Regions from separate parts of the Enterobacter mori genome, predicted to be linked through region 2. Evidence: predicted binding sites of a transcription regulator. Region 2 holds the regulator's gene; each other region holds the start of a gene.
The links. Region 2 encodes CRP, which controls carbon source genes, mostly activating them, when cyclic AMP is high. Its sites were predicted from a motif close to ATGTGANNNNNNTCACAT; they were not measured.
Positions count from the first base shown of each region.

Region 1: ompW (outer membrane protein OmpW) is a predicted target of CRP. The motif match lies at 4,934-4,951, and genes of this name have one in related genera.
Region 3: ydfZ (putative selenium delivery protein YdfZ) is a predicted target of CRP. The motif match lies at 6,101-6,118, and genes of this name have one in related genera.
Region 4: garD (galactarate dehydratase) is a predicted target of CRP. The motif match lies at 6,263-6,280, and genes of this name have one in related genera.

Region 1 is NZ_CP104285.1:2,552,999-2,560,688, forward strand. It holds gene trpCF (bifunctional indole-3-glycerol-phosphate synthase TrpC/phosphoribosylanthranilate isomerase TrpF) at 1-487, shown strand, start outside; gene trpB (tryptophan synthase subunit beta) at 498-1,691, shown strand; gene trpA (tryptophan synthase subunit alpha) at 1,691-2,500, shown strand; gene yedE (selenium metabolism membrane protein YedE/FdhT) at 2,670-3,881, shown strand; gene yedF (sulfurtransferase-like selenium metabolism protein YedF) at 3,878-4,111, shown strand; gene ompW (outer membrane protein OmpW) at 4,155-4,787, opposite strand; partial or broken gene N2K86_RS12100 (YkgJ family cysteine cluster protein) at 4,971-5,060, shown strand; gene N2K86_RS12105 (YciC family protein) at 5,086-5,829, shown strand; gene N2K86_RS12110 (septation protein A) at 5,843-6,382, shown strand; gene N2K86_RS12115 (TonB-dependent siderophore receptor) at 6,563-7,690, shown strand, end outside.
Region 2 is NZ_CP104285.1:4,343,776-4,351,465, reverse strand. It holds gene N2K86_RS20660 (putative adenosine monophosphate-protein transferase Fic) at 1-197, shown strand, start outside; gene pabA (aminodeoxychorismate synthase component 2) at 228-791, shown strand; gene argD (bifunctional acetylornithine/succinyldiaminopimelate transaminase) at 879-2,099, shown strand; gene N2K86_RS20645 (YccS/YhfK family putative transporter) at 2,178-4,265, opposite strand; gene crp (cAMP-activated global transcriptional regulator CRP) at 4,323-4,955, opposite strand; gene N2K86_RS20635 (OsmC family protein) at 5,267-5,671, shown strand; gene N2K86_RS20630 (phosphoribulokinase) at 5,758-6,627, opposite strand; gene N2K86_RS20625 (YheU family protein) at 6,658-6,876, opposite strand; gene N2K86_RS20620 (hydrolase) at 6,873-7,690, opposite strand, start outside.
Region 3 is NZ_CP104285.1:2,116,196-2,123,885, forward strand. It holds gene N2K86_RS10135 (YnfA family protein) at 1-256, shown strand, start outside; gene manD (D-mannonate dehydratase ManD) at 368-1,582, shown strand; gene N2K86_RS10145 (Zn-dependent oxidoreductase) at 1,597-2,616, shown strand; gene N2K86_RS10150 (MFS transporter) at 2,690-4,069, shown strand; gene N2K86_RS10155 (mannitol dehydrogenase family protein) at 4,294-5,757, shown strand; gene ydfZ (putative selenium delivery protein YdfZ) at 5,800-6,003, opposite strand; gene N2K86_RS10165 (universal stress protein) at 6,292-6,723, shown strand; gene N2K86_RS10170 (GntR family transcriptional regulator) at 6,758-7,444, opposite strand; gene ydfG (bifunctional NADP-dependent 3-hydroxy acid dehydrogenase/3-hydroxypropionate dehydrogenase YdfG) at 7,536-7,690, opposite strand, start outside.
Region 4 is NZ_CP104285.1:4,106,705-4,114,394, reverse strand. It holds gene agaF (PTS galactosamine/N-acetylgalactosamine transporter subunit IIA) at 1-1, opposite strand, end outside; gene agaE (PTS N-acetylgalactosamine transporter subunit IID) at 18-896, opposite strand; gene agaW (PTS N-acetylgalactosamine transporter subunit IIC) at 886-1,665, opposite strand; gene agaV (PTS N-acetylgalactosamine transporter subunit IIB) at 1,676-2,149, opposite strand; gene kbaZ (tagatose-bisphosphate aldolase subunit KbaZ) at 2,170-3,477, opposite strand; gene N2K86_RS19395 (DeoR family transcriptional regulator) at 3,717-4,520, shown strand; gene garD (galactarate dehydratase) at 4,568-6,139, opposite strand; gene N2K86_RS19385 (MFS transporter) at 6,553-7,690, shown strand, end outside.

The sequences.
Region 1 (7,690 bases), 1.8 Mb from region 2:
CAGCGAAGAGCAGGCGCGTAAGGTCATCGCTGCGGCTCCGCTCAGCTACGTGGGCGTTTTCCGCAACGCAGATATTGAAGACGTTGCGGCAAAAGCCGAGGCGTTATCCCTGAGCGCGGTACAGCTTCACGGCAGTGAAGATCAGGCGTATATCGATGCCCTGCGCGCAGCGCTGGCGCCTCAGGTACAGATTTGGAAAGCGCAAAGCGTCGGCGAGACCCTGCCCTCGCGTAACCTGAACCATGTGGATAAATACGTACTCGATAACGGCCAGGGCGGCACCGGTCAGCGTTTCGACTGGTCACTGCTGAGCGGCGAAAAGCTGGACAACGTCCTGCTGGCGGGCGGATTAAGCCCGGACAACTGCGTAGAAGCCGCCAAAACCGGCTGTGCAGGCCTCGATTTCAATTCAGGCGTAGAGTCCCAACCGGGTATTAAAGATGCCAACAAACTGGCCTCGGTTTTTAAAACTCTGCGTGCATATTAAGGAAGAGAAGATGACGACATTACTAAACCCGTATTTTGGTGAGTTCGGCGGGATGTACGTCCCGCAAATCCTGATGCCCGCGCTGCGCCAGCTGGAAGAAGCCTTTGTCAGCGCGCAGAAGGATCCGGCGTTTCAGGCGGAATTTACCGACCTGCTGAAAAATTACGCCGGTCGTCCGACCGCGCTGACCAAATGCCGCAACCTGACGGAAGGCACCAACACCACGCTTTATCTGAAGCGTGAAGACCTACTGCACGGCGGTGCGCATAAAACTAACCAGGTGCTGGGCCAGGCGCTGCTCGCAAAGCGTATGGGTAAAACCGAAATCATCGCCGAAACCGGTGCAGGCCAGCACGGCGTGGCCTCTGCGCTTGCCAGCGCCCTGCTCGGCCTGAAATGCCGCATCTATATGGGGGCGAAAGACGTTGAGCGTCAGTCTCCGAACGTCTTCCGTATGCGCCTGATGGGGGCAGAAGTGATCCCGGTGCACAGCGGCTCCGCAACGCTGAAGGATGCCTGTAACGAAGCGCTGCGCGACTGGTCTGGCAGCTACGAAACCGCGCACTATATGCTCGGTACCGCGGCGGGCCCGCACCCGTTCCCGACTATCGTACGCGAATTCCAGCGCATGATTGGTGAAGAGACCAAAGCGCAGATCCTCGAGAAAGAGGGTCGCCTGCCGGATGCTGTGATCGCCTGCGTTGGCGGCGGGTCTAACGCCATCGGCATGTTTGCTGATTTCATTGACGACACCAGCGTCGGTCTGATTGGCGTCGAGCCTGCCGGTCACGGGATCGAATCCGGTGAGCACGGCGCGCCGCTGAAGCACGGTCGCGTAGGGATCTACTTCGGAATGAAATCCCCGATGATGCAAACCGATGAGGGCCAGATTGAAGAGTCTTACTCTATTTCTGCTGGCCTCGACTTCCCGTCCGTCGGGCCACAGCATGCGTATCTGAACAGCACCGGGCGCGCGGACTATGTCTCCATTACCGATGACGAAGCGCTGGAAGCCTTCAAAGCGCTGTGCCGCAGCGAAGGGATCATCCCGGCGCTGGAATCTTCGCACGCGCTGGCGCATGCGCTGAAAATGATTAAAGAAAATCCGGAAAAGGAACAGCTGCTGGTGGTGAACCTTTCCGGTCGCGGTGACAAAGACATCTTCACCGTTCACGATATTCTGAAAGCACGAGGGGAAATCTGATGGAACGCTACGATAATGCATTTGCTGAACTGAAGTCCCGCCAGGAAGGCGCGTTCGTTCCCTTCGTCACTCTGGGCGACCCGGGCCCGGAGCAGTCGCTGAAGATTATCGATACCCTGATTGAAGCCGGTGCCGACGCGCTGGAGCTGGGTATTCCGTTCTCTGACCCGCTGGCGGATGGCCCGACCATCCAGAATGCGACGCTGCGCGCATTCGCCTCCGGCGTGACGCCAACCCAGTGTTTCGAGATGCTGGCAGCGATTCGCCAGAAGCACCCGACCATTCCGATCGGCCTGCTGATGTACGCCAACCTGGTCTTTAACCGCGGTATTGATGAGTTCTATGCAGAGTGCGCGCGCGTGGGCGTCGACTCCGTTCTGGTGGCAGACGTGCCGGTTGAAGAGTCGGCCCCATTCCGCCAGGCGGCGATGCGCCATAACGTTGCGCCGATTTTCATCTGCCCGCCGAACGCCGATGATGAACTGCTGCGCCAGATTGCCTCTTACGGACGCGGGTATACCTACCTGCTCTCCCGCGCGGGCGTGACCGGTGCCGAGAATAAAGCGGCGTTGCCTCTGCATCATCTGGTGGAGAAGCTAGCTGAATACCATGCCGCGCCTCCGCTGCAGGGCTTTGGTATTTCATCCCCGGATCAGGTTACTGCCGCAATCGATGCGAAGGCCGCCGGGGCGATTTCCGGTTCCGCCATCGTAAAAATCATCGAGAAAAACGTGGATAAGCCAGACCAGATGCTGGCGGAGCTAAAGACCTTCGTGACCGAGATGAAAGCGGCAACCCGCAAAGCATGATGCACTCCCCGTCTGGCGTGACTGCCAGACGGTTCCCCTTATCCCCCTTTCGAGTTACGTCAAAATTGATCGCGTCGATATTCTCGGTGCGAATGACTTTTCAAACTCTGCCGTAAGCGTATGATTCGGTTTCTTTCTGTTTATACCTTCTGAGTTCAGAGGCTTACACATGTCATGGCAACATTTCAAACAGACTTACCTGGTTAAGTTCTGGTCACCTGTACCGGCCGTTATCGCGGCGGGTATTCTCTCTACTTATTATTTTGGCATTACCGGCACCTTCTGGGCCGTCACCGGGGAATTTACCCGCTGGGGTGGACAGCTGCTGCAGCTGGCTGGTATCCACGCTGAAGAGTGGGGCTACTTTAAGCTCATTCACCTGGACGGTACCCCGCTCACCCGTATTGACGGGATGATGATTATCGGGATGTTCGGCGGCTGCTTCGCGGCGGCTCTGTGGGCTAACAACGTGAAGCTGCGCATGCCGAAAAGCCGTATCCGCATCCTGCAGGCGGTAGCCGGTGGGATTATCGCAGGGTTTGGCGCGCGTCTGGCGATGGGCTGTAATCTGGCGGCGTTCTTCACCGGGATCCCACAGTTTTCGCTCCACGCCTGGTTTTTTGCCGTGGCAACCGCAATTGGCTCTTACTTTGGCGCAAAATTCACGCTTCTGCCGTTTTTCCGTATTCCGGTAAAAATGACCAAAGTTAGCGCCGCATCGCCATTAACGCAAAAACCCACTCAGGCTCGCCGCCGTTTTCGTCTGGGTATGCTGGTCTTTTTCGCCATGATCGCCTGGGCGCTGTCCACTGCGCTGAATCATCCAAAACTGGGGCTGGCAATGCTGTTTGGCGTTGGCTTTGGTTTGCTGATTGAGCGCGCGCAGATCTGCTTTACCTCAGCGTTTCGCGACATGTGGATCACCGGGCGCACCATGATGGCGAAAGCCATTATTGCCGGGATGGCCGTGAGCGCGATCGGCATCTTCAGCTATGTTCAGCTTGGCGTGGAACCGAAAATCATGTGGGCGGGTCCTAACGCGGTCATCGGCGGGCTGCTGTTTGGCTTCGGCATTGTGCTGGCAGGGGGCTGTGAGACCGGCTGGATGTATCGCGCCGTCGAAGGTCAGGTGCATTACTGGTGGGTGGGAGTCGGAAATGTGATTGGCTCCACCATCCTGGCCTACTACTGGGATGACGTGTCCCCCGTACTGGCCACGAACTGGGACAAGGTTAATCTGCTGAACACCTTTGGCCCACTCGGTGGGCTCGTGGTGACCTATGCCCTGCTGCTTATCGCCTTTTTACTGGTTATTGCACAGGAGAAGCGCTTCTTCCGTCGTGCCACCGTCAAAACTGCAACGCAGGAGAATGCCGCATGAAAGAGATCGTGCCTGACTATCGCCTCGATATGGTGGGTGAACCTTGTCCTTACCCGGCTGTTGCCACGCTTGAGGCACTACCGCAGCTCAAGAAAGGTGAAATTCTGGAAGTGGTGAGCGATTGCCCGCAGTCGATCAATAACATTCCTCTGGACGCCAAAAACCACGGTTATACCGTGCTGGATATTCAGCAGGATGGACCAACCATTCGTTATTTGATTCAGAAATAATCGATAATATGCGCCCTGAACAGGGCGCATTGAAGAGCACGCGTTAGAAACGATAACCCGCTGAGAACATAAATACCCACGGATCCAGACGGGTATTGATACTTTGCTGCTGGCCATTGGCTTTGAAACGAACGTCAGTATCAATGTCCATGTACCAGACTGAGGCGTTGATCAACCAGTCACGGTTAATCAGATAATCAAGACCTACCTGCCCCGCCATACCCCATGAGTCTTTCAGGCTGAGGTCGGAAAGCCCGGCTGCTTTGCCCGTGTCGTTAAACTTCTCGTCAAAGAAGGTCGTGTAGTTTACACCCGCGCCAATATATGGGCGCACCTTGCTGCTGGCATCGCCAAAGTACCACTGCGCCATCAACGTCGGCGGCAGATGGTGCACCGTGGCGATATCGCCGGTCGGCCCAAGGCCAACGCGATGACGGAACGGCGTTGCGGCCAAAAGCTCAACGCCGATGTTTTCTGTCGCCATATAGGTAAAGGTCAAACCTAACTGGGTATTATTGCTGACGTTAAAGCCGCCCATTCCCAGTACGCTATCGGAACCTTCAGTTGGGCGAACCGTTGCCGAACCGGCTCGAATAAAGAATTCGCCTGCTTCATGCGCATACGCGCCACCAGAGAGACTGCTTAAGATAAGGGCTGCCACCGCTAATTTTTTCATATCCGCTCCATCGTTGTGGTTTTAAGTGCGGATGAGAATATACTCACAAAAGAGTATTAAGTGATCTATCACAGATCACATTAAAACCAGTAAGTTAACATTCATTGATCTGGGTTAATTTTTGATAATCAAACTTAACCCGCCAGGTGGGTTCTACATCAAATTTTAGTGATGAGCGAAAAATTACTGCCGCTTTACAAAGATATGCTTTTCCATACAAGCCTTGATGCTGCCACGGCACTCTTATCCGGTGTACAATTGCCGGCTAATTAACACCTGCAATACTCAAGGAGAGTGCATGTCTATCACGGCGAAGTCCGTCTACCGTGACACGGGAAATTTTTTCCGCAATCAGTTCATTACCTTTTTACTGATCGCGTTGCTATGCGCCTTTATCACGGTGGTGCTTGGTCATGCGTTCTCACCGAGTGAAGAACAGATTGCCAGCCTGAGCCAGGGCGACCATCTTGCCGGTAGCGTGGGGTTATTTGAACTGGTGCAAAACATGACGCCAGAGCAACAGCAGATCCTGCTGCGGGCGTCCGCGGCATCCACATTTTCAGGTTTGATCGGTAATGCTGTTCTGGCGGGCGGCGTGCTGCTGATGATTCAGCTCGTTTCAGCGGGTCATCGCGTCAGTGCCCTGCGCGCCATTGGCGCCAGCGCGCCAGTACTCCCTAAGCTTTTCATCCTCATCTTTTTAACCACGCTGCTGGTACAAATGGGGATTATGCTGGTCGTGGTGCCGGGTGTATTACTGGCTATCGTGCTCTCTTTCGCGCCGGTAATGATTGTGCAGGAGAAGATGGGCATCTTTACTGCGATGCGCAGCAGCATCAGGCTTGCGTGGGCGAACATACGTCTGGTGGCACCTGCTGTGATCGGCTGGCTCCTTGCCAAAACGCTACTGTTATTATTTGCACCAAACTTTGCCGTGTTAACGCCGAACGTTGGCGCGGTCGTTGCTAATACGCTGAGCAACCTGATATCAGCAGTTCTGCTGGTCTACTTGTTCCGCCTGTATATGTTAATTCGTCAGTAATTGGGATCGTAGAATGAAGCAGTTTCTTGATTTTTTACCGCTGGTCGTCTTTTTTGCGTTTTACAAGCTGTACGACATTTATGCCGGGACGACGGCGCTGATTATTGCTACCGCTATCGTGCTGATTTACAGCTGGGTGCGTTACCGCAAAGTTGAAAAAATGGCGCTGATCACCTTCATTATGGTGGCTGTATTTGGTGGCCTGACGTTGTTCTTCCACAATGATGAATTCATTAAATGGAAGGTCACGGTGATTTACGCGCTGTTTGCAGGTGCGTTGCTGATCAGCCAGTGGGTGATGAAAAAGCCGTTGATCCAGCGCATGCTGGGCAAAGAGCTTACGCTGCCGCAAGAGGTGTGGTCCCGTCTGAATGTCGCCTGGGCGGTGTTCTTTATTCTCTGTGGCCTCGCCAATATCTACATTGCTTTCTGGCTACCGCAGAACATCTGGGTCAACTTTAAGGTCTTTGGCCTGACCGCGTTGACGCTGATCTTCACGCTGTTGAGCGGTGTCTATATCTATCGACACATGCCTCAGGACGATAAAAACTGATGTTCCTGGCCAGATCGCGGCACGGTCTGGCCTTCTCCTCTTTCCTTTCACAATCTAAACCGTCTTCTTCAAGAATGTCTGAATCATGAAGATTTTGTGGAGATTACTGCCACTTTATTGTAATGAGAATCACTATCATTAATATTCTTCATCGCATTTTTAACAAATGGAAATGAGTTGATGAATAATATAATAAGATTTGCCCCCGCTTCACTTACGTTGGCCATCCTTACGGCATTAAGCCATGGCGCGCATGCAGCAGATGATACCCTCACCGAGGGTGAAACCATGGTCGTTCAGGCGACCGCCGAAGAAGCACTGAAGCAACAGCCCGGGGTTTCCATCATCACGGCAAAGGACATTGAGAAAGATCCACCGGTTAACGACCTGTCAGAAATTATTCGTAAAATGCCCGGTGTTAACCTCACCGGTAACAGCGCGACGGGCAGCCGTGGTAATAACCGTCAGATAGATATTCGCGGCATGGGGCCGGAGAACACCCTGATTCTGATTGATGGTGTTCCGGTAACCTCCCGCAACTCGGTACGCTACAGCTGGCGCGGCGAGCGCGATAGCCGCGGTGATACGAACTGGGTACCGCCAGAAATGGTCGAGCGCATTGAGGTGCTTCGTGGGCCGGCAGCCGCCCGCTATGGTTCGGGCGCTGCCGGGGGCGTCGTCAACATTATTACTAAACGCCCGACCACAGACTGGCACGGATCGCTCTCCCTTTACACCAATCAGCCTGAAAATGACAAAGAGGGGGCGACCAGGCGCGCAAATTTTGATATCAACGGACCGTTAGCAGGCGATGCGCTGACCATGCGCCTATACGGGAACATCAATAAAACCGACGCGGACGCTCAGGATATCAACACGGCACAAAATGGCTCCTATGCCGCCGGGCGAGAAGGCGTACGCAATAAAGACATCAATGCCCTGCTCTCCTGGAAACTCACACCGCAGCAGATTATCGATTTTGACTACGCCTACAGCCGCCAGGGCAACATTTATGCAGGCGATACCCAGTATAGCAACGGCAACCTTAGCCCCAATGGCGTCGTCTCGTCCCTGTATGGGCACGAAACCAACCGCATGTATCGCCAGAGCTATGGCCTGACCCACAACGGGATCTGGGACTGGGGCCAGTCAAAGGTCGGCGTCTATTATGAGAAGACCAATAATACCCGCCTGGAGGAAGGCTCCACGGGCAAAGTTGAGGGGATGATCAATACCGACAAGTACAACACCAGCCGGCTCGAGTCATACCGTACCACCGGCGAGCTGAACATTCCGTTGTTCTGGCTG
Region 2 (7,690 bases):
CCTTTATGCGCGGCAACGGTATTGCCCAACGCGTTTTCTTCGAGCAGCTGGCACTCCACGCGGGTTACGCGCTGGACTGGCGGGATATCGATCCCGAGCAGTGGGTGGCGGCTAACCGAAGCGGCGCGATGGGCGATTTGACCGCGCTGAACGCTATCTTTGCCAAAGTAGTGAGCGAAGCGTGGGAATCTGAGTAGAATAGGGCGGCATTTTTTTCGGGAGCCGCCATGATTCTGCTGATTGATAACTACGATTCCTTCACCTGGAACCTTTACCAGTATTTTTGTGAACTGGGTGCAGTGGTGGTTGTCCGCCGTAATGATGACCTCACTCTGGCCGATATCGACACGCTGGCCCCGCAGAAAATCGTGATTTCGCCGGGGCCGTGTACGCCCTCGGAATCGGGCATTTCTCTGGATGTTATCCGCCACTATGCAGGCAAACTGCCGATTCTGGGCGTCTGCCTGGGCCATCAGGCCATTGCCCAGGCGTTTGGTGCCGCCATCGTGCGCGCCGCCAAAGTGATGCACGGTAAAACCTCTCCAGTCACCCACACGGGCACTGGGGTATTCACGGGGCTCAATAATCCGTTAACCGTGACACGCTACCATTCCCTGGTCATTGACCCGCCGACGCTGCCCGACTGCTTTGAGGTGACCGCCTGGAGCGATACTCAGGAGATCATGGGGATCCGTCACCGCGAGTGGGATCTCGAAGGCGTGCAATTCCACCCGGAAAGCATCCTCAGCGAGCAGGGGCACGCGCTGCTGGCAAATTTCCTCCATCGCTGAATATCTGTTGCCTTGTTGTGATTTTTTATGCATATTTTGTGATTATATTTTCACAATCACTGTGACATAAAAATGGATGGTCATGACATGGCAACTGAACAACCCGCAATTACCCGTGCAACATTTGATGAAGTGATCCTGCCGATTTATGCACCGGCTGAATTTATCCCGGTGAAGGGGAAAGGCAGCCGCGTCTGGGATCAGCAGGGTAAAGAGTATGTTGATTTCGCGGGCGGGATTGCGGTGACGGCGCTGGGCCATTGCCATCCTGCACTGGTGGAGGCGCTGAAAACCCAGGGCGAAACCCTGTGGCACACCAGCAACGTGTTCACCAACGAACCGGCGCTGCGTCTGGGGCGTAAGATCATCGATGCCACCTTCGCGGAACGCGTGCTGTTTATGAACTCCGGCACCGAGGCCAACGAAACCGCCTTTAAGCTGGCGCGCTACTACGCCACTACGCGCCACAGCCCGTACAAAACCAAAATCATTGCCTTCCATAACGCCTTCCACGGACGCTCCTTCTTTACCGTCTCCGTTGGCGGCCAGCCGAAGTATTCCGACGGCTTCGGCCCGAAACCGGCAGACATCGTCCACGTGCCGTTTAACGATCTGCACGCCGTGAAAGCGGTAATGGACGACCACACCTGCGCGGTGGTGGTCGAGCCTATTCAGGGCGAAGGCGGCGTGACGGCAGCGACGCCGGAATTCATGAAAGGGCTTCGCGCGCTGTGCGACGAACATCAGGCGCTGCTGGTCTTTGATGAAGTGCAGTGCGGAATGGGGCGTACCGGGGATCTGTTTGCCTACATGCACTACGGCGTGACGCCGGACATCCTGACCAGCGCCAAAGCGCTTGGCGGCGGTTTCCCGGTGAGTGCGGTGCTGACGACGCAGGAGATTGCCTCAGCGTTCCACGTCGGCTCTCACGGCTCTACCTACGGTGGCAACCCGCTGGCGAGCGCCGTGGCGGGTGCCGCGTTTGATATTATCAATACGCCTGAGGTGCTGAACGGCGTTAGCGCGAAGCGTGAGCTGTTCGTGGAGCATCTCCAGCGGATTAACGATGAATATGATGTTTTCAGCGAGATCCGCGGCATGGGGCTGCTGATTGGCGCCGAGCTGAAGCCGCAGTTCAAAGGCCGCGCGCGTGATTTTCTGCACGCCGCCGCCCACGAAGGTGTGATGGTGCTCAATGCCGGACCGGACGTGATGCGCTTTGCGCCGTCGCTGGTGGTGGAAGAAAAAGATATTGAAGACGGGTTAACCCGCTTTGCCTCGGCGGTCGGGAAGATCGTTCGGGGATAACCTCATTGCCCGGCGGCGCTGCGCTTGCACGGGCCTACAAAACCGTAGGCCGGATAAGCGAAGCGTCATCCGGCAAAATTAGTACGGCGTTCGTTTCAACACGCGCGTTAACCAAATCCCGTGATGCGGGCGCTGACGCCATGCCACCGACGAAATGGTGTGCATGGTGTTCAAATGCCCCAGAACGCGCTGCAAATGCTGCTCCAGGGTGCTCATCGGCCCATGGGTCAGCGTTTCAGGCGCCTCCAGAATATTCGAATCCCCCGCCTCGCCCGGCGAGTCATACTCCAGACGCTGCTGGCATCTCTGCAACGCAATTTCACACGACTGCAAATAGCGCTGGGCCAGATCCGGCGTCAGCATCGTGTGCTCGCGCGCCAGCGTGGTCATGGCGTTAATGTGCTCGACGATAAACTGGCTGTGCGTCACCCAGAGCTTCATGTCTGCAAGATAGTGCGAGTTAAACCCCGGCTCCTGCATGGCCTGGTTGAGCGAGTTAAACAGGGCGTTGTGCGCCTGGTTGACCTTCATCCGCTGATACGCCAGCGGGGAGGGCTGCGGGTCGTCGCTGAGGATCAGGCGAATGGCCTGCTGGTCGGCTTCCAGCGCGTCATGGGCGTTCTGCCTGAGCAACCCGCTCTGCCACTGCGGCCACAGCCAGACCATGCCGCCGAAGGCAATCAGGCAGCCAATCAGCGTATCGACCAGACGAGCCACGATAAATTGTTCGCCGTTGAGCGTGAGCAGCTGCAGTGTGTACACCGCCGTGACCGTAAAGCCCACCATCGCCCAGCCGTAATTTTTACGGATGATCAGATAGCTCACCATGGTGATCGCCAGCATCCCGACCAGCGTATAGCCTTCCGGCACGTGGAAGTGAAGCGTCACGCCCGCAATAATCAGCCCGGCTAGCGTTCCGCCAGCCCGGTGGAAGATACGTACTCGCGTGGCCCCGTAGCCGTTCTGTGTGACAAACAGCACGGTCATTAAAATCCAGTAGGGTTTCGGCAGGTGCAGCGCCATGCCCATCAGGCTGGCAATGCTCAGCATCACGCTTATCCGCGCCGCGTTGCGCAGGGCGGAGGATTTCAGTGACAGATAGCTTTTGAGCGCGGGCAGCAGCGGCAGACGTTTCTGCTTATCCGCCATAAGGTCACGCGGATAAAGCGGACGCTGAGTACGCAACACGCGGGCGATGCGGCTGAAGTGCCAGGCGGCAAACTGGCCGACCGGGTTATCCGCGTGCTGACGGGCAATTTTCTCCAGCGCGCCGAGTTGTTTGTCCATGTTAAATCGCGTGGGGTAGCGGTGATAGAGAATATCGTCAGCCAGTACCCTCAGCCGCGCTGCGACGGTCTGGGCGTTCCAGCGGATCACCGCTTCGGCATGGCTACGCTCCACCAGCTTTTGCACCTCCTGCGGGTGGTGAAGGCTGACGGAGATATGCTCCTGCAGGTCCAGCCCTACCTGGAAGGTGCGCAGCAGCCGTTTGTATTCGTGGTTCTTGTTGGCGGCAAGCATGTGCAGCTGCTGGTAGCACTGGCTTATCAGGTCGACAACCTTTTGCTGGCGCGTCAGCAGCGGCGGCAGAGATTTCTCCGGGTCGGTATGCTGGGTGAGCAGGGTGTATTTGGCTTCGCAGTAATCCGCAAGCTGCACATAGAGCAGGCTCAGGGATTCACGCAGCGGCTGTTCCCGCCACAGCCAAAACCAGAACCAGTTAAACACCCCGTACCAGAGCGTGCCAAGGGCGTAGATCAGCAGCGGCTCCCACACCGGCATATTCCCGGCGAGGCTCAGGGTGAAGATAGCCGCAATCAGCGAGGCGGGCAGCAGGCGCGCATGCAGCGAACTGATTTCCGCCGTCACGCCAAGCGTCATCGCCAGCACGGTCAGGATCAGCGGCAGCGGGATATCACGGGCAAGCAGGAGCTGTACGGCGAGACTACAGCCAGCAAACAGGCAGCCACCGATGATCAAACGTTTGAAAAAGCGCTTATGCGGCGTGTCCAGACCGGCAATGTTGCAGCAGGCGGGAACGAGGGAAAACAGCAGACCTTGCTGGAGGTGTCCGAGGATCAGCCCTATGGCCACAGGAAGGCACAACACCAGCGTTTGTCGCAGTGCGTAGTTAACTTCCGGGTGATAGATCAGCCTGCGCCACATGGGGAGTAGAGACAAAAACGGCGTGACACCTTGCGATGGCACGCCGTTTAAGCGGAATTAACGCGTTCCGTAAACCACGATGGTTTTACCGTGGGCGGAGATCAGGTTTTGATCTTCCAGCATTTTCAGGATACGGCCCACTGTTTCACGGGAGCAACCGACGATTTGACCAATTTCCTGGCGGGTAATTTTAATTTGCATGCCGTCAGGGTGGGTCATGGCGTCTGGCTGTTTCGCCAGGTTCAGCAGTGTCTGCGCGATACGACCGGTCACGTCCAGGAAGGCGAGGTTACCCACTTTCTCAGACGTCACCTGCAGACGGCGCGCCATCTGTGAAGAAAGACGCATCAGGATGTCAGGGTTAACCTGAATCAACTGACGGAATTTCTTGTAAGAAATTTCAGCCACTTCACATGCTGTCTTTGCACGAACCCAGGCGCTACGTTCCTGGCCCTCTTCAAACAGGCCCAGTTCACCGATGAAATCGCCCTGGTTCAGATAAGAAAGGATCATCTCTTTCCCTTCTTCATCTTTGATCAGCACTGCCACCGAGCCTTTAACGATGTAATACAACGTTTCCGCTTTTTCACCCTGGTGAATCAGCGTGCTCTTTGATGGGTACTTATGAATGTGGCAATGAGACAAGAACCATTCGAGAGTCGGGTCTGTTTGCGGTTTGCCAAGCACCATGCGCTGTTATCCTCTGTTATAAGCTGTCACCAGAGTCATAAGATGCATCCGGACTCTGGGGTTGCAATCGAATTCTTACCCATACCCTGGGAAGTCGGCTACCGTAACGTTTCGCAGCCAGTAAAGTTTGATGTCCTCTGCATACATGTGTAACGTCAATGTATTACTGTAGCATCCAGAGTGTTTTAGCATAGCTTTCGCCGCGTGTCTCCTGGTGTCTCGCTTCAGCATGATGCAGGTCGCCTTCCATTGCGAGAAATGTAACGCACGCGTAATCTGTCACCAAAAATGCAACGTTGGAGTTTAAGAATATGCAAGCGCGCGTGAAGTGGGTTGAAGGTTTAACGTTCCTGGGCGAGTCCGCGTCAGGACACCAGATTTTGATGGACGGTAACTCCGGCGATAAAGCCCCAAGCCCAATGGAAATGGTGCTGATGGCAGCGGGTGGATGCAGCGCAATTGACGTGGTGTCGATTCTGCAAAAAGGTCGTCATGATGTGACCGATTGCGAAGTGAAGCTTACTTCCGAACGTCGCGAAGAGGCGCCACGCCTGTTCACCCACATTAATCTGCACTTTATCGTGACCGGGAAAGAACTGAAAGATGCCGCAGTATCACGCGCCGTAGACCTTTCTGCGGAGAAGTACTGCTCAGTGGCGTTAATGCTGGAAAAAGCGGTAAAAATCACCCATTCGTATGAAGTGATCGAGGCATAATCTTTTGGCGGGTGGCGCTTCGCTGACCCGCCCTACAAAAGCACGAACGTAGGCCCGGTAAGCGCAGCGCCACCGGGCAAAACAACTCACGCAATCTGCTTCCCTTCCATCAGTCGCTGGACCAGCGGCGTCATAATTAACTCCATCGCCAGCCCCATTTTTCCGCCCGGCACCACCAACGTATTCATGTGCGAAATAAACGAGCCCTGCAGCATCGCCAGCAGCCAGGGGTAATCAATGCCTTCGAGATTGCGGAAATGGATGACGACGAAGCTCTCATCCAGCGACGGGATTGTTTTGGCCGCAAACGGGTTGGAGGTATCCACCGTCGGCACGCGCTGGAAGTTGATGTGGGTGCGGGAGAACTGCGGCGTCAGGAAGTTGATGTAGTCCTCCATGGAACGCACGACGGAATCCATCACCGCTTCGCGAGAATGCCCGCGCTCGCTCATGTCACGCGTCAGCTTCTGGATCCACTCAAGGTTAACAATCGGCACCACGCCGACCAGCAGATCCACGTGACGCGCGACGTCGTGTTGAGGTGTGACCACGCCGCCGTGTAGCCCTTCGTAAAACAGCACGTCCGTCGGCTCCGGCAGGGGTTGCCACGGGGTGAATGTCCCCGGCACCTGGTTCCAGGGAACGGCTTCGTCGTAGGTGTGCAGATACTTGCGGGACTGCCCGGTACCGCTTTGCCCGTATTCGCGAAAGGTTTGCTCCAGCAGGCCGAAATCGTTGGCTTCCGGGCCGAAATAGCTGATGTGTTTGCCCAGATCGCGCGCCTTGCGGATGGCCATGTCCATTTCCGGGCGCGTATAGCGGTGAAAGCTGTCGCCCTCCACTTCTGCCGCCTGGAGATTCAGCTGTGCGAAAATCTTGCGAAATGCGAGGCTGGTGGTGGTGGTTCCCGCACCACTCGAGCCCGTAACGGCAATAACCGGATGTCTGGCAGACATAGCAACTCCCTGACTGGAAAGGTTTACAGATCAGCCGTGAAACGCGTTGCGGGGCATGATATTGACCGTCTCATGCAGTTCGGACCACACCAGCACCACGTCGCCGCTTTTCAGCTGGCGCTTAACATCGCTGACCTTTTGTTCGAGCGAACGTTCTTGTTCACCATAATCGGTGCCTTCACGTAATACAAAGCTTTCAATCAGATTATCGAGCGTTTCGGGAGCGAGATCCTGCCAGGGGATAATCATTTTTTACCGTCCAGAAAAGAGGTGAGCCAGTCAGGGATGCGGGTTTCCAGCCACATTTTCGGCCTGCGCAGCGTGCCGCCAACAAAGCCGACGTGCCCGCCGTACTCGGTGAGCTGATACTGCACGTTGGCCGGTAAATGCTCCGGTGCCGGAATGGAGTGATGATCCATAAACGGATCGTCTTTGGCGTGGATGATTAGCGTCGGCGTGGTGATTTGATTCAACAGCGGCATGGCGCTGCACTGACGGTAATAGTCAATCGCATCGGCAAAACCGTGGATCTTCGAGGTGATCAGATCGTCAAACTCGCGCAGACGCTTCACGCGCTTGAGCTGCTGCAGGCTAACCGGCAGCGTGTCCGGGTAGGCCTTCAGCTTGCGCGCGGCGTTGGCCTTCAGCAGGTTGAGCAGGTAGCGCTGATAGACGCGGGAAAACCCTTTTTCCATATGGTAGCTGCACTGCTCGAGCATAAAGGGAGCGGAGACAATAACAGCGGCATCCAGCGGCACCGCATTACCTTCTTTCGCCAGCAGGCAGGCCAGCATATTGCCGCCCAGCGAATAGCCCACCGCCGCCGTTGGCACCGTGCCAAAGTTCTCTCTTAGCCAGTGCAAAAACCAGGTGCCGTCTTCGGTTTCCCCGGAGTGATAAATACGCTTCTGGCGATTCGGCTCGCCGCTGCAGCCGCGAAAATGCATCACCACCGCCAGCCAGCCGCGGGCTTTCGCCGCCTCGATTAAACCGTGGGCGTAGGGGCTGTGCAGGCTGCCTTCCAGACCATGAAACACCACCAGGCGAGGTTTGTGTCGGGCCT
Region 3 (7,690 bases), 2.2 Mb from region 2:
TTGGCTGAAGAAGGGGGCATCCGTGTTGCTGCTCATCCCCGCGGGTGTTGCGCTGGCGCTTTTCGTCTGGCTGTTAACGCTGCATCCGGCTGCGAGCGGACGCGTCTACGCCGCGTACGGCGGTGTTTATGTCTGTACTGCGTTGCTGTGGCTTCGCGTAGTGGATGGGGTCAAGCTCAGCGTCTACGACTGGGCCGGTGCCCTGGTTGCGCTCTGTGGGATGCTGATCATCGTGGCGGGATGGGGGCGAACCTGAGCGCCCTGTTTTTGTGATCTCTCGCTGATATTATAATCAATATACTTGTATGGTAGTTGCGTAATTGCGTAAATTTCCTGCATCACAACATGCGATGTAAGGAAAGGAATTATGAAGATTGTCGGGGCTGAAGTCTTTGTCACCTGCCCAGGGCGTAACTTTGTCACCCTCAAAATCACCACTGACGAGGGGATCGTGGGTCTTGGCGACGCCACCCTGAACGGACGCGAACTCTCAGTGGCGTCTTATTTGAAAGATCATCTGTGTCCGCAGCTGATTGGCCGCGATGCGCACCGCATCGAAGACATCTGGCAGTTTTTCTATAAAGGTGCTTACTGGCGTCGCGGCCCGGTCACCATGTCGGCCATCTCCGCTGTTGATATGGCGCTTTGGGATATCAAAGCGAAAGCGGCCAACATGCCGCTCTATCAGCTGCTGGGCGGCGCATCCCGTGAAGGGGTGATGGTCTACTGCCACACCACCGGGCACACCATTGACGACGTGCTGGAAGATTACGCCCGTCATAAAGAGATGGGCTTTAAGGCGATCCGCGTGCAGTGCGGCGTGCCGGGCATGAAAACCACCTACGGCATGTCCAAAGTGAAGGGCCTTGCCTACGAACCTGCCACCAAGGGCGACTGGCCAGAAGAGCAGCTCTGGTCCACGGAGAAATACCTCGATTTCACACCAAAGCTGTTCGACGCGGTGCGCAGTCAATTCGGTTTCAACGAACATCTCCTGCACGACATGCACCATCGCCTGACGCCAATCGAAGCGGCGCGCTTCGGCAAAAGCATTGAAGAGTTCCGCATGTTCTGGATGGAAGACCCAACGCCTGCGGAAAATCAGGAATGCTTCCGCCTGATCCGCCAGCATACCGTCACGCCTATCGCAGTGGGTGAGGTGTTCAACAGCATCTGGGATTGTAAGCAGCTGATAGAAGAGCAGCTTATTGACTATATCCGCACCACAATCACTCATGCGGGCGGGATCACCGGGATGCGCCGCATTGCAGATTTCGCCTCGCTCTACCAGGTACGTACCGGCTCGCACGGACCGTCCGATCTGTCGCCAATATGTCACGCCGCCGCGCTGCATTTCGATCTGTGGGTGCCGAATTTCGGCGTGCAGGAATACATGGGCTACTCCGAGCAGATGCTGGACGTCTTCCCGCACAGCTGGCGCTTTGATAACGGCTATATGCATCCGGGCGACAAGCCAGGGCTGGGCATTGAGTTTGATGAAAAACTGGCCGCGAAATACCCCTATGACCCGGCCTATCTGCCGGTGGCCCGTCTTGAAGACGGCACCCTGTGGAACTGGTAACCGAGGAGCAACTGATGAAAAGCGTAGTGATTCAACAGCCGAACCAACTGGTGATTGAAGAGCGGCCACGCCCGGAGCCAGGCGCAGGGGAAGTCCGCGTCAAAATCATGCTGGCGGGGATTTGCGGTTCAGACAGCCATATCTATCGTGGACATAATCCGTTCGCGAAATATCCGCGCGTGATCGGCCACGAGTTCTTCGGTGTGGTTGACGCTGTGGGCGAGGGCATCGACAGCGCACGACTGGGTCAGCGCGTTTCGGTTGATCCGGTGATCAGTTGCGGACACTGCTACCCGTGTTCCGTCGGGAAACCGAACGTCTGCACCTCGCTGGTGGTATTGGGCGTCCATCGCGACGGGGGCTTCAGCGAATATGCGGCAGTGCCCGCTAAAAATGCCTGGCCCATCCCGGATGCGATCCCGGATAAACACGCCGTCATGGTTGAACCCTTCACCATTGCCGCCAACGTGACGGGGCAGGCAAAACCCACGGAACAGGACGTGGCGCTGATTTATGGCGCGGGCCCGATGGGGCTGGTCACCGTGCAGGCGCTGAAGGGTGTTTATAAGGTGAAGCAGGTTATCGTCGTCGACCGCATAGAAGAGCGGCTGGCAATGGCCCAGCGCAGCGGCGCGGACTGGGTCTTTAACAACGGCGAACAGTCGTTGCAGGCCGCGCTGGACGAAAAGGGTATCAAACCGACGTTAATCATTGATGCTGCCTGTCATCCGGCGATTTTACAGGAAGCCGTTACCCTGGCCTCTCCGGCGGCGCGTATTGTGCTGATGGGCTTCTCCAGCGAGCCGAGCCAGGTTGCGCAGCAGGGCATCACCGGCAAAGAGCTGGCGATCTTCTCCTCACGCCTCAATGCCAACAAATTCCCGGTCGTCATCGACTGGCTGAAGAAGGGGCTGATCGACCCGGAAAAACTGATCACCCATACCTTTGACTATCACCATGTAACAGACGCCATTGAACTGTTTGAGAAAGACCAGCGGCAGTGCTGCAAAGTCTTGCTCACGTTCGGCCAATAATCATATACGCGGTTAAGAGCCTGCGCAGACAGGCTCTATGTGGTACGCATCTTACCTTTCAGAGATAGCCATTATGACGCAAGCACAACCTCAAAGAACCACCTCCGATCTGGTGAAAGCCGCCGTTTCCGGTTGGCTGGGCACCGCGCTGGAGTTTATGGATTTCCAGCTTTATTCGCTGGGTGCCGCCCTGGTATTCCACGAAATCTTCTTCCCGGAACAGTCTGCCGCGATGGCGCTGATTCTGGCGATGGGGACCTACGGCGCGGGCTATATCGCGCGTATCGTCGGGGCTTTCATCTTCGGCAGAATGGGTGACAGCATCGGCCGTAAAAAGGTGCTGTTCATTACCATCACCATGATGGGGATCTGCACCACGCTGATTGGCGTCCTGCCGACCTACGCGCAGATTGGGATTTTCGCGCCGGTCCTGCTGGTGACGCTGCGCATTATTCAGGGGCTGGGCGCTGGCGCGGAGATATCTGGCGCTGGCACGATGCTCGCGGAGTACGCTCCGAAGGGGAAACGCGGCATTATCTCCTCGCTGGTGGCGATGGGGACCAACTGCGGAACGCTGAGCGCAACGGCTATCTGGGCTGTCATGTTCTTTGCCCTCGACCGTGAAGAACTTGTCGCCTGGGGCTGGCGCGTACCCTTCCTCGCCAGCGTCGTGGTGATGATCTTCGCCATCTGGCTGCGTATGAATCTCAAAGAAAGCCCGGTCTTTGAGAAAGTGAACGACGCAGAAACTGTCGCTCCGGCGGCTGCCCAGGAAACCTCCCTGGGCGCGATGTTCAAAAGCAAATCCTTCTGGCTGGCAACCGGGCTGCGCTTCGGGCAGGCGGGTAACTCGGGTCTGATCCAGACGTTCCTGGCGGGCTATCTGGTACAGACGCTGCTGTTCGATAAGGCAATTCCCACCGATGCACTGATGATTAGCTCTGTCCTCGGGTTCATCACCATACCTCTGTTGGGCTGGCTGTCTGACAAGGTAGGGCGTCGGCTGCCGTACATCATCGTTAACACCTCAGCCATTCTCCTGGCTTACCCCATGCTGTCGATTATCGTCGATAAGAGCTACGCGCCGGGGACGATCATGCTTTCCATTATTGTCATTCATAATATTTCGGTACTGGGGCTGTTCGCGCTGGAAAACATCACCATGGCTGAGATGTTTGGCTCACGTAATCGCTTTACCCGCATGGCTATCTCCAAAGAGGCGGGCGGGCTGGTGGCGGTGGGCTTTGGTCCGGTACTGGCGGGGATCTTCTGTAACATGACCGGATCCTGGTGGCCGATTGTCGCCATGCTGGTTGCCTATTCCGTGATTGGGCTGGTCTCGGCAATCCTGATGCCGGAAGTGCGTGACCGTGATTTGAGCGCGGCAGAAGATGCGGCGGAAGCGCCGCGGCACGAATCAGTTGGCTATGGCGCACTCTCGTCACGACGCTAATGGTTTATATCCTGAGTGACTTATCACATAACTTTTCGAACGTGTCACACCACATGGACAAAAGTTAATATAAATCAATATCTGAAATTGAAGTATCAGTATGGTTGATGGCAGTTATTTTTTTACCCCAACTGCCATTCTAGTTGGTGTAGTCAGCAGGCGCTGCCGCTTCGAAAGGAGAGCGGCAGCGGATCGCAGCTTTCATTAATTAACGAGTCTCAATCATGGAAAACCGGTTATTACAGGCGAAAGCGACGCTGCCTCAGTACGATCGCGGCAGCCTCAAGGCGCGCATTGTTCATTTAGGGTTTGGCGCATTTCACCGTGCGCATCAGGCCGTTTATACCGATATTCTTGCGGCTGAACACGGCAGCGACTGGGGATACTGCGAAGTGAATCTGATTGGTGGCGAACAGCAAATTGCCGATCTCAATGCGCAGGATAACCTCTACACCGTCGCGGAGATGTCTGCCGATGCATGGACATCGCGCGTCGTCGGCGTGGTCAAAAAAGCACTGCACGCGCAGGTTGATGGGCTGGAAACCGTGCTGGCGGCGATGTGTGAACCTCAGGTCGCGATTGTCTCCCTGACCATCACCGAGAAAGGATACTGCCACTCCCCGGCGACCGGACAACTGATGCTCGATCATCCGTTAATCGTCGCTGACCTGGAAAACCCGCTTCAGCCGAAATCTGCCCCTGGCGTCGTGGTTGAAGCACTGGCGCGTCGTAAAGCGGCAGGTTTGCCTGCTTTCAGCGTAATGTCCTGCGATAACATGCCGGAGAATGGTCACGTCATGCGTAACGTAACCTGCGCCTACGCGCGTGCCGTAGACGGCGAACTGGCGGACTGGATAGAAGCTAACGTCACCTTCCCGTCAACGATGGTGGATCGCATTGTGCCTGCAGTAACCGCCGATACGTTGGATAAAATCGAGCAGCTGACCGGCGTGCGCGATCCGGCGGGCGTGGCCTGCGAGCCGTTCCGCCAGTGGGTTATCGAAGATAACTTTGTAGCTGGGCGTCCGCAGTGGGAAAAAGCAGGTGCCGAGCTGGTTGCAGATGTCATCCCGTTCGAAGAGATGAAGCTGCGTATGCTCAACGGCAGCCACTCGTTCCTGGCCTATCTCGGCTATCTGGCAGGGTATCAGCACATCACCGACTGCATGGAAGATGAAAACTACCGCGCAGCCGCGCACGCGCTGATGCTAAAAGAGCAGGCTCCCACGCTAAAAGTGAAAGGTGTCGATTTAGGCCACTATGCTGACCTGCTGATTGCGCGCTACAGCAACCCGGCACTGCGTCACCGCACCTGGCAGATCGCGATGGACGGCAGCCAGAAGCTCCCGCAACGTATGCTGGACTCCGTGCGCTGGCATCTGGTGCACCGGAAGCCTTTCCCGCTGCTGGCGCTGGGCGTGGCTGGCTGGATGCGTTACGTTGGCGGTGTGGACGAGCAGGGTGATGCCATTGAGGTGAGCGACCCGCAGCTGGCGGTGATTCAGGCGGCAGTAAAGGGAAGCGCAGAGGGGCAAAGTCGCGTTAAGGCGCTGCTGGGCATTGAAGCCATTTTTGGAAACGAACTTCCGCAGGATGCCGTGTTTGTGAATGCGGTGATGGAGGCCTATCAGACGCTGCTGCAGAAAGGGGCAAAAGCCACAGTGGCACAGTACGCGGTTCAACCGTAATTTATTTCATGCCGCCGCTGGCGGCGGCATGAACCTGCACGTTTAGTGCATTCCCAGACGAATCAGTTCGATCGGTTCGTACCTACCTTCACTTCCTTCCACTTCAACCGTTTTGCTGCGTCGCACCTGCGCAGCGTCCAGCCCCTCGCTGTGAATCGCTTTAATCACGCCGGTGCGGCCGGTGCCGCTAATCATGACCCGGCTGCCGGTGGTAATGGCGTTACGGTTACGGTCGTATGTCATCATGGTATTTTCTCCTCTCTTACTCTTCGCAACGGCGCTATTTTACCTTCTGCCGTTCACGGGCATTATTAATACGCCTCTCGCCGCCTACATTATTTGCTTTTGATCAAGGTCACACTTTTTTTATCCTGTGTGTAGCCCGTTGACGGTTCCGGACGGTAATTTACAAAGGCGACAATTATTTTCCTTAATGGATAATTTCACCCTGCAAGCGTTGAGGGTTTGTTTATATTGCCAATGGCACTCTTGAGTCAGGAAATAATCCTCTCATCGGAATAAGGAGTCAGGCTTATGTACAAGAAAATATTGATGCCTGTAGATGTGTTTGAAATGGACTTGAGCGATAAAGCGGTTCGCCACGCGGCCAACCTGGCAAAAGCCGAAGGCGCGTCGATTACCCTGGTCAACATTCTGCCTAACAGCAGCCGCTCGCTGCTGCGCGGGTTCAACGCGGACATAAAGAAGTTTGAAGAGTATATGACCGCAGAGTCTGAGAAAAAAATGACGGCGTTAAAGCGGCTCTTCGATATTTCGCCGAATGATATTCACTGTAAAGTGTGCTTTGGCAACGTACGTGATGAAATTATCAAGCTCAGCAAAGAAGGAGGGTATGACGTTATTGTCATCGGGTCGAAAAACCCAAGCATCACAACCCATCTGCTGGGGTCAAATGCGGAGTCTATTCTACGCTACGCCACGATTCCGGTATTAGTCGTTCGCTAATCACATCGCCGCACCCGAAAGGTGGCGGCGAATATTACTCTTCGCTAAACCACTCGCTATTTTCCTGCCGAATGAGCTGTACCGATTCGCTAATTTCCTGCAGATGCAGCGTCATCGCGTTTTCCACGCCGTCCGCGTCGCGCTTTTGCAGCGCGCTGAAAATATCATGGTGCTGGCGGAGCAGCATTTCCGGCGGGGAGACATGGTCAAGGCTCATGTAGCGCACGCGGTCGATGGTGGCTTTGATGTTTTCGATGGTATCCCACGCCAGCTGACAATCCGCAATTTGCGCCAGTCTCTGATGAAACTCGTCATCAAGCTGGAAGAAGTCGTTGAGCTGCTTACGGTCAATCGCAATACGTTGCTGATGGAGGTTTTGCTCCAACAGGTAACACTGGTTGTCATCGATAAGCGCTGCGGCGCGACGTGCCACTGCGCACTCAATAGCCTGTCGGACGAAACAGCCATTACGGACTTGTGAAAGGGAAATCTTATTCACATAGCTGCCGCGCTGGGGGCGGATCTGAATCAGGCCATTTTCAGCAAGTTTGATAAACGCCTCGCGCACCGGCTGACGGGAAACGTCAAAACGCACCGAGACCTCTTTTTCAGAGAGCGGCGTTCCCGGCGGGATCAGGCAGTGGACGATATCGCGTCGTAAAATACGATAAATTTGCTGGTTAACGGGCTGGGTAGGATTGAGTTGCGATTCAGCGGCCATGGGTTGTGATTTCTCAGAGAGTTAACCTGAACATACTACCATTCTTTTGCCAGCCATCACATACCCGGCCCGCAGGCCGGGAAGGGCGTAATTAGCCTCTATGGACGCTAAGTCCGGCAAAGCTCTGGCTGACTGGCATCATTTCAACGGTGTTGATGTTGACGTGTTTTGGCAGCGTCGCCACCCACCAGACGGTTTCAGTAATGTCTTCTGGCGTCAGGGCATTGGCGTTTTCGTAAGTTTTGT
Region 4 (7,690 bases), 240 kb from region 2:
TCGCAACCTCTTTGCTTTTACAGGAAGTGACAGAATTTACCGACAACGCCCAGCAGCACGGTGATACCGATCAGCCGCAGCGGGCTCCAGCCGCGGCGTACCAGCCAGAACATCGTCAGGGTATAGACCAGGGGCAGGAACGCAGGCATTAGCTTATCGATCACGTCGGCCTGCAGTTTAACAACCGCATCACCCGCTTTGATTTCGAGCGTCGTATTAAGGCGGACATAGGTTGCGACCAGTGCGCCAATCACCGTCATCCCAACGATGGAAGCCGCATGACCGACCTTTTTGGTGTTGGCTTTAATCAGCGGGATGGCCGCAACGCCCATCCGGTATGCGTAGTGCGCCAGCCCAAAACGCAGGCCAAGATGGACCACGTTAAACAGCACGATAAAGACCACTGCCCCCAGAATGGAGCCTTGCAGCGCGAGGCTGGCACCAATACCGCCGCAGATGGGCAGCAGCGTCAGCCAGAACATGGCGTCGCCAATACCGCCAAGCGGCGCACCCACGGCAATCTTGGTGCTCTGGATGCTGTTCACATCCTGCTTGGAGCGTTCCATCGCCAGGATAATGCCGATAACAAAGGTCACCAGGAACGGGTGGGTGTTAAAGAAGCCCATATGGCCTTTCATCGCCCGCGCCAGATCCCGCTTGTTGGTGTGGATCTTTTTCAGTGCAGGCAGTAACCCATACAGCCAGCCAGAGGCCTGCATACGTTCGTAGTTGAACGAGGCCTGCAGCAGCATGGAACGCCAGGCCACGCGGTTAATATCCTTTTTCGTCAGCTCGGCACCAATACTCTGGTCTTCGTAGACGTTTTCATTTACGCCGGTGAGCAACGTCTCTTCGCTTTCAGACACGCCCGGCAACGTTGTTTGATTAGATGCCATCTTCGAATTCCTCTTTCTGAGCTGCGGGAGCCGTCGGTTCAGGTGATTTACGCATCAGGTCGATCAGCGCCATTGCCAGCGCCGCCGCCGCAATCGCCAGTACAGGAAGCTTGAGCCAGGCCGCGGCGACAAAACCGATAATGAAGTAAGGGATGTAGACGTTTTTCATCATGATCTTCAGCAGCACGGCGAAGCCGATCGCTGGCATGATGCCGCCCGCGACGCCGAGACCGTCTATTAACCGTGCCGGCAGGACATCAATGGCGGTTTTCGCGTGTTCCGCACCGAAGTAAATTGGCAGGAACGCACACAAAAAATAGAAAATACCGAGTGCCAGAAGCGCCAGATAGTTGACCCGTTCGATACCGTTAGCGTCGGCGTTCGCCGCCATACGATCGCAGCGGGACATCACGCCGGACATCACCGAGAAAAGGAAGGTGATCCCCATCTGTACCGCAACGGCAAACGGGACGGCGACGCCAACCGCAACTTCTGGCTTCACACCCGTGCTAATGGCAAACGCGGTGCCCACGATAGTCCCGATAATGACGTTAGGTGGTTGCGCCCCTGCCAGCGGTGCCAGCCCCATCCAGACCAGCTCTAACGTACCGCCGGTCAAAATGCCGGTATGCAGATCGCCCAGAATCAGGCCGACCAGCGGCCCGAGTACCACTGGACGGTGCATGTGTGTTAAGCCGTTAAACATATCCAGACCGGCGATAAAGGCGAGTAAGCCCAGCGCCAGTGCCTGCAACAGACTGATTTCCATTGTGAATCCCTCAAAGCAGTTTAAAGAGATCCAAAGCAGTTTCTGTTGGAACGCCCTGAACGAAGCATTCCACTCCGGCAGATTTCAGGCCGTTGAACGCGGCGATATCGTTCGCGTCGACAGATACCGTTTTGGCAATTTGTTGTTTGCCATTGGCGTAGTGCATGTTTCCTACGTTGATACGGGTAATGGGCACGCCCCCCTCAACCAGCGTTAAAAAATCGGCGGGTGATTTGCAGACCAGCAGGATTTTCTGACGGTCGGCGGCGCGGTGAATGTTGTCGATCACTTTTTGCAGTGACCAGAAGCGCACGGCGATCCCTTCCGCGAGCACCATTTCCATCAGGTTCTGTTGAACCGGATCCTCAGCCACCTCATCGTTAGCGACGAGTACCAGGTTTGCCCCCGCAAACCCCACCCACTGCACGCCCACCTGACCGTGGATCAGGCGTTCGTCGATGCGGCATAAGACAATGTTTGGCATAGCGTTTTCCTCTTTTTTAATTATGCGTTTTGAGTCGTTACGCCTTCGCAGGCGGCATGGTACTGCTGAAGTATGTCCTGAATGTGGTCGATGATGAGTTCCCGTGGTGTTGACTTGAGAGCGCCCTCGCGAACTTTGCTGTACTGCAGCGGCAGGTACTGGCTGATCAGCGGCAGCGGGATCGGTTCATCCGCCAGGTTGCGTACCAGTCGTTCAAAGGCGTCGTCAATCTGGCTATCGGGCCAGTAATAGCGCACGCGGTCAGAGTAGCTGTAGCCGCGCGCCAGGCGACGCGCATTCCCGTCACCGTGGTAATGGCTTTGCCAGTATTCGGGGCGATCAAGCATCACGTTTTCCAGCACATGTCGCAGGTCAGAGCTGGCTTTTGCGGGCAGCAATTCTTCTTCAATGGCGGCCAGTGAGAACAGCGCTTCGCGCAGGGCGAAGGTCAGGGCGGGGCCAACTTTCAGGATGGCAAAGTGATCCTTGACCAGCTGGCGCAGCGCCTGCGGCGTCTGGTAGTCGGTGGAGTGCGCTTCAAACACCAGCGTGTCATAGGCTTCCACCATTTTGCTCAGCGCGACGGCTTTCTGCGGCTGGTAGTCGCAGACGTGCGCGTGGTCGAACTCCACGCCAGGCTGGACCACCAGGCCAATAATGCGTGGCCAGATGTCGCTCAAGCCCTCTTTTTCGAATGCGTGGCGATGTGCTTCCAGCGTGGCGCGGGCGGCGTCTGGCGTGGTGACGTCGAGTTCCGTCAGCGTCTCGTGTGCGCCGCCGGGAACGGGGACTTCGGTACCGATAACGTAAACCAGATCCGATGTGCCAAACTGTTCGCGGCAGGTATTTTCGGCGATTTTTGCCAGACGAGCCGCACGTTGCGCGACGATTGCATCGGTTAACGGCACCGGATCGTCTTCACAGGACATGCTGCAGTCGAGATGGATCTTTTTGAATCCGGCAGCAACATAGCTTTTGATCAGATCGTCGGCATTTGCCATCGCCTGATGCGCAGGCAAATTTTGCCACCGGTTAGGCCCTAGATGATCGCCACCGAGGATCAGCTGTGATGTCGGCAAACCAAGTGACGTGGCCAGTTGGCAGACAAACCCGTGAAAATCCGCAGGCGTCATGCCGGTATAGCCGCCAAACTGATCCACCTGGTTGGAGGTGGCTTCAATTAAGAGCGGCGTCTGATGCGAATGCGCGTAACGAATGGCAGCTTCAAGTACCAATGGATGTGCGGAACAGACGGCATAAATCCCGTTTGCATTCCCCCGTTTATGTTGTTCCACCATATCTGTCAGATGTTTCACTTTCCTCTCCATTTCGGATGGTGATGGTATTCATCTTTCGTTTTGTTTCATTTAATCCTGCATCATGGTGGTATAAAAATAAAACGAAAGATAATAGTTTTCCGATCTGATTCACAAAAGAAACATAATGAAAGGTTTCAGCCGCCAGCATCCTTACGTCTGATGGCAAGACAGGGCTTGCATTCCCGTAAAAGAAAGGCCTTAATAGGCAAAACGAAATGAAACGAAAGTTTATTTATTAAGGATCTCGCATGAGCAGCACTGATTCATCCGCAGAAAAACGCATCACCGGCACCAGTGAAAGGCGAGAGCAGATAATTCAGCGGTTGCGGGCGCAGGGAAGCGTGCAGGTTAACGATCTGTCTCATCTGTACGGCGTATCGACGGTGACGATACGTAACGATCTGGCCTTCCTGGAGAAGCAGGGGATTGCCGTTCGCGCTTACGGCGGGGCGCTGATTTGTGAAGGCAATGCGCCGGGCGCTGAGCCTTCCGTGGAGGATAAAAGCTCGCTGAATACGGCGGTGAAGCGCAGCATCGCGCAGGCCGCAGCCGCGCTGGTCAAACCCGGGCACCGAATTATTCTGGACTCCGGCACCACGACGTTTGAAATCGCCCGCATGCTGCGCCAGCACACGGATGTGATTGCGATGACCAACGGTATGAATGTCGCGAATGCGTTGCTGGAAGCGGAAGGGGTGGAATTGCTGATGACCGGCGGGCATCTGCGCCGTCAGTCGCAATCTTTCTACGGTGACCAGGCAGAACAGTCGCTACAGAATTACCATTTCGACCTGCTGTTCCTGGGCGTTGACGCCATCGATCTCGATCGCGGCGTGAGTACGCACAACGAGGACGAAGCCCGTCTGAACCGCAAAATGTGCGAGGTGGCAGAGCGCATTATTGTGGTCACAGACTCCAGCAAATTTAACCGCTCAAGCCTGCATAAAATCATTGATACACAACGGATTGATATGATTATCGTCGATGAAGGCATTCCGGCGGAGAGTTTGGAAGGATTACGGAAAAGCGGGATTGAAGTGGTGCTGGTTTAAGGTTTTTTACCCTCTCCCCTATGGGGAGAGGGCAGGGTGAGGGGAACTCACGTCACCGGTGCCGGGTTAAACACCGCCAGCTGATTATGCAATCCCCATTGGTCAGAGAAGGTTTTCTTCCGCCCGCTCGCCACGTCCAGAATGAAGTGGAACAGCTTCCAGCCCACATCCTCAATGCTCTCTTCCCCGGTGGCGATGGTGCCCGCGTTGATGTCCATTAAGTCATACCAGCGGTTTGCCAGCTCGGTGCGGGTCGCCATTTTAATCACCGGCACCGCCATCAGACCGTACGGCGTGCCGCGCCCGGTGGTAAAGACCTGCACCGTAATGCCGGATGCGACCTGCTGCGTGCCGCAGACGAAATCGCTGGCAGGCGTTGCCGCATAAATCAGGCCGCGTTTGGTCGGGCGCTGGCCCGGAGAGAGCACTTCGACAATCGCGCTCTGGCCGGATTTGGCAATCGAACCAAGGGCTTTTTCCACCACGTTGGCCAGGCCGCCTTTTTTGTTGCCCGGCGACGGGTTAGCGCTGCGGTCGGTTTGCCCCATATCGAGATAGTTATCGTACCAGGCCATCTCTTCCAGCAGGCGTTTGCCCACCTCTTCGTTGACGGCGCGCGGCGTCAGAAGGTGGATGGCGTCACGCACTTCGGTCACTTCGGAGAACATCACCGTGGCACCGCAGCGCACGAACAGATCGGACGCATAGCCCACCGCCGGGTTGGCGGTCACGCCGGAAAACGCATCGCTGCCGCCGCACTGGGTGCCTACCACTAGCTCAGAGGCCGGGCAGGTTTCACGCTGGCGTTTATTGAGCTTATCCAGATGGCGTTCAGCCACCTGCAAAATATCGTCGACCATCGATCTAAAGCCGACGTGATGCTCGTCCTGCAGACGTACGATGCTGGCATCGTCTACCGGAATCGCTTTCACATCCTCGGTGCCCTGCAGCAGGCGCTCAGGCTGAAGTTTTTCACACCCCAGGCCGATGACCATCACCTCGCCGCCAAAGTTCGGGTTGAGGGCAATATTGTGAATGGTGCGGATAGGTACTACCGCCGCGGGCGCGTTGATCGCCACGCCGCAGCCGTAGAGGTGGTTCAGACCCACTACGCCATCCACGTTCGGGTATTTCGGCAGCAGGTCGCGCTCGATGATTTTCACCACGTAATCCACCACGCCCGCCACGCAGTGCACGCTGGTGGTAATGCCGAGCAGGTTCTTGGTGCCGACGCTGCCGTCCGCGTTGCGGTAGCCTTCGAAGGTATAGCCCTCAAGCGGCGGCAGCGGTTCAGGCACCCGCGTCGCCAGCGGCAGGGTGTTCAGCGGCGGCGCTTTTGGCAGTTCAACCAGCGACTCTTCAATCCAGCTTCCCTGCGGGATCGCGCGGACGGCATAGCCAATAATTTCACCGTAGCGCACGATTTCACCGTGCGCCGGAATATCCACCAGCGCCACCTTATGCCCCTGTGGAATATGCTCAATCAGTTCCAGCCCGTCCGGGAAACGGGTTCCCGCTTTTAAGCCGTTGTCGTTGACAATAATCGCCACGTTATCGGTGTCATGTACTTTTATATAAAACGCCGTCGGCGATGCCTGTCGAATTTCAATGTCGGCCATTGTTCACTATTCTCCAGCAAAGTGTCTGATCATTAATGCAGCCATGCAGATAGTTATTTACTTATTTTCGAAATAAAGATGCTGCTTTCTTAAATAAAGAATGTCAGGACTTGAGATATAAGAGTGTGATCCAGATCACCCCCTAAAGCGAGAGATAGCGCGCGGTGGCTGTGAATACGTGATTTTGTGCAGCAGCGCCCAGTGCTTTGTGCATATGCTCAAAAAATTATTCATTTAAAGTGTGAAAATTGAGCGTTAATCCAGTGTGATGCCAAAAAGTGATGATTATACTGAATCACGTTGATATTGCGTCTGGTTAATTACCTGATATTACCTGCTATCGATAAATAATCAGGAAATGTACTTTCTAAAATTATAAATATAAATTTATCGCTGTGCCTGAGGAAATAAACATGATTCTGGATACCGCTGTAGAATCGAAAAAGGGTGTGCCCACTCGCTATTTAATATTACTGATTATTTTTATCGTCACGGCCATTAACTACGCTGACCGTGCGACGCTGTCGATTGCCGGTACGGAAGTGGCAAAAGAGCTGCAGCTCAGTGCCGTCTCAATGGGGTATATCTTCTCCGCCTTCGGCTGGGCCTACCTGCTGATGCAAATTCCCGGCGGCTGGCTGCTGGATAAGTTCGGCTCCAAAAAGGTCTATACCTACAGCCTGTTCTTCTGGTCGCTGTTCACCTTCCTGCAGGGCTTTGTGGATGTCTTCCCGCTGGCCTGGGCGGGCGTGTCGATGTTCATCATGCGCTTTATGCTCGGCTTCTCGGAAGCGCCGTCGTTTCCGGCGAACGCCCGTATCGTCGCGGCCTGGTTCCCGACCAAAGAGCGCGGTACGGCTTCTGCGTTGTTTAACGCTGCGCAGTATTTCTCGCTGGCGATCTTCTCTCCGCTGCTGGGCTGGCTGACCTTCGCCTGGGGCTGGGAACACGTATTTACCGTGATGGGCGTGATTGGCTTTGTGCTGACCGGCGTATGGGTGAAGTACATCCATAACCCGACCGACCATCCTCGCATGTCAGAGCAGGAGCTGAAGTTCATCTCCGAAGGCGGCGCGGTGGTGGATATGGACCACAAAAAGCCCGGTGAGCAGGTCGCAGGCGGTCCTAAGCTCCATTACATCAAACAGTTGTTGACCAACCGCATGATGCTGGGCGTCTTTTTTGGTCAATACTTTATCAACACCATCACCTGGTTCTTCCTTACCTGGTTCCCGATTTATCTGGTGCAGGAAAAAGGGATGTCGATTCTGAAGGTGGGCCTGGTGGCTTCCATTCCGGCGCTGTGCGGTTTTGCCGGTGGCGTGCTGGGCGGGGTGTTCTCGGATTATCTGATTAAGCAGGGCAAGTCGATCACCCTGGCGCGTAAGCTGCCAATTGTGCTCGGCATGCTGCTGGCGTCGTCCATCATTCTGTGTAACTACACCAACAACACCACGCTGGTGGTTGCCCTGATGGCGCTGGCGTTCTTCGGTAAAGGCTTTGGTGCGCTGGGCTGGCCGGTGATTTCCGACACCGCGCCAAAAGAGATTG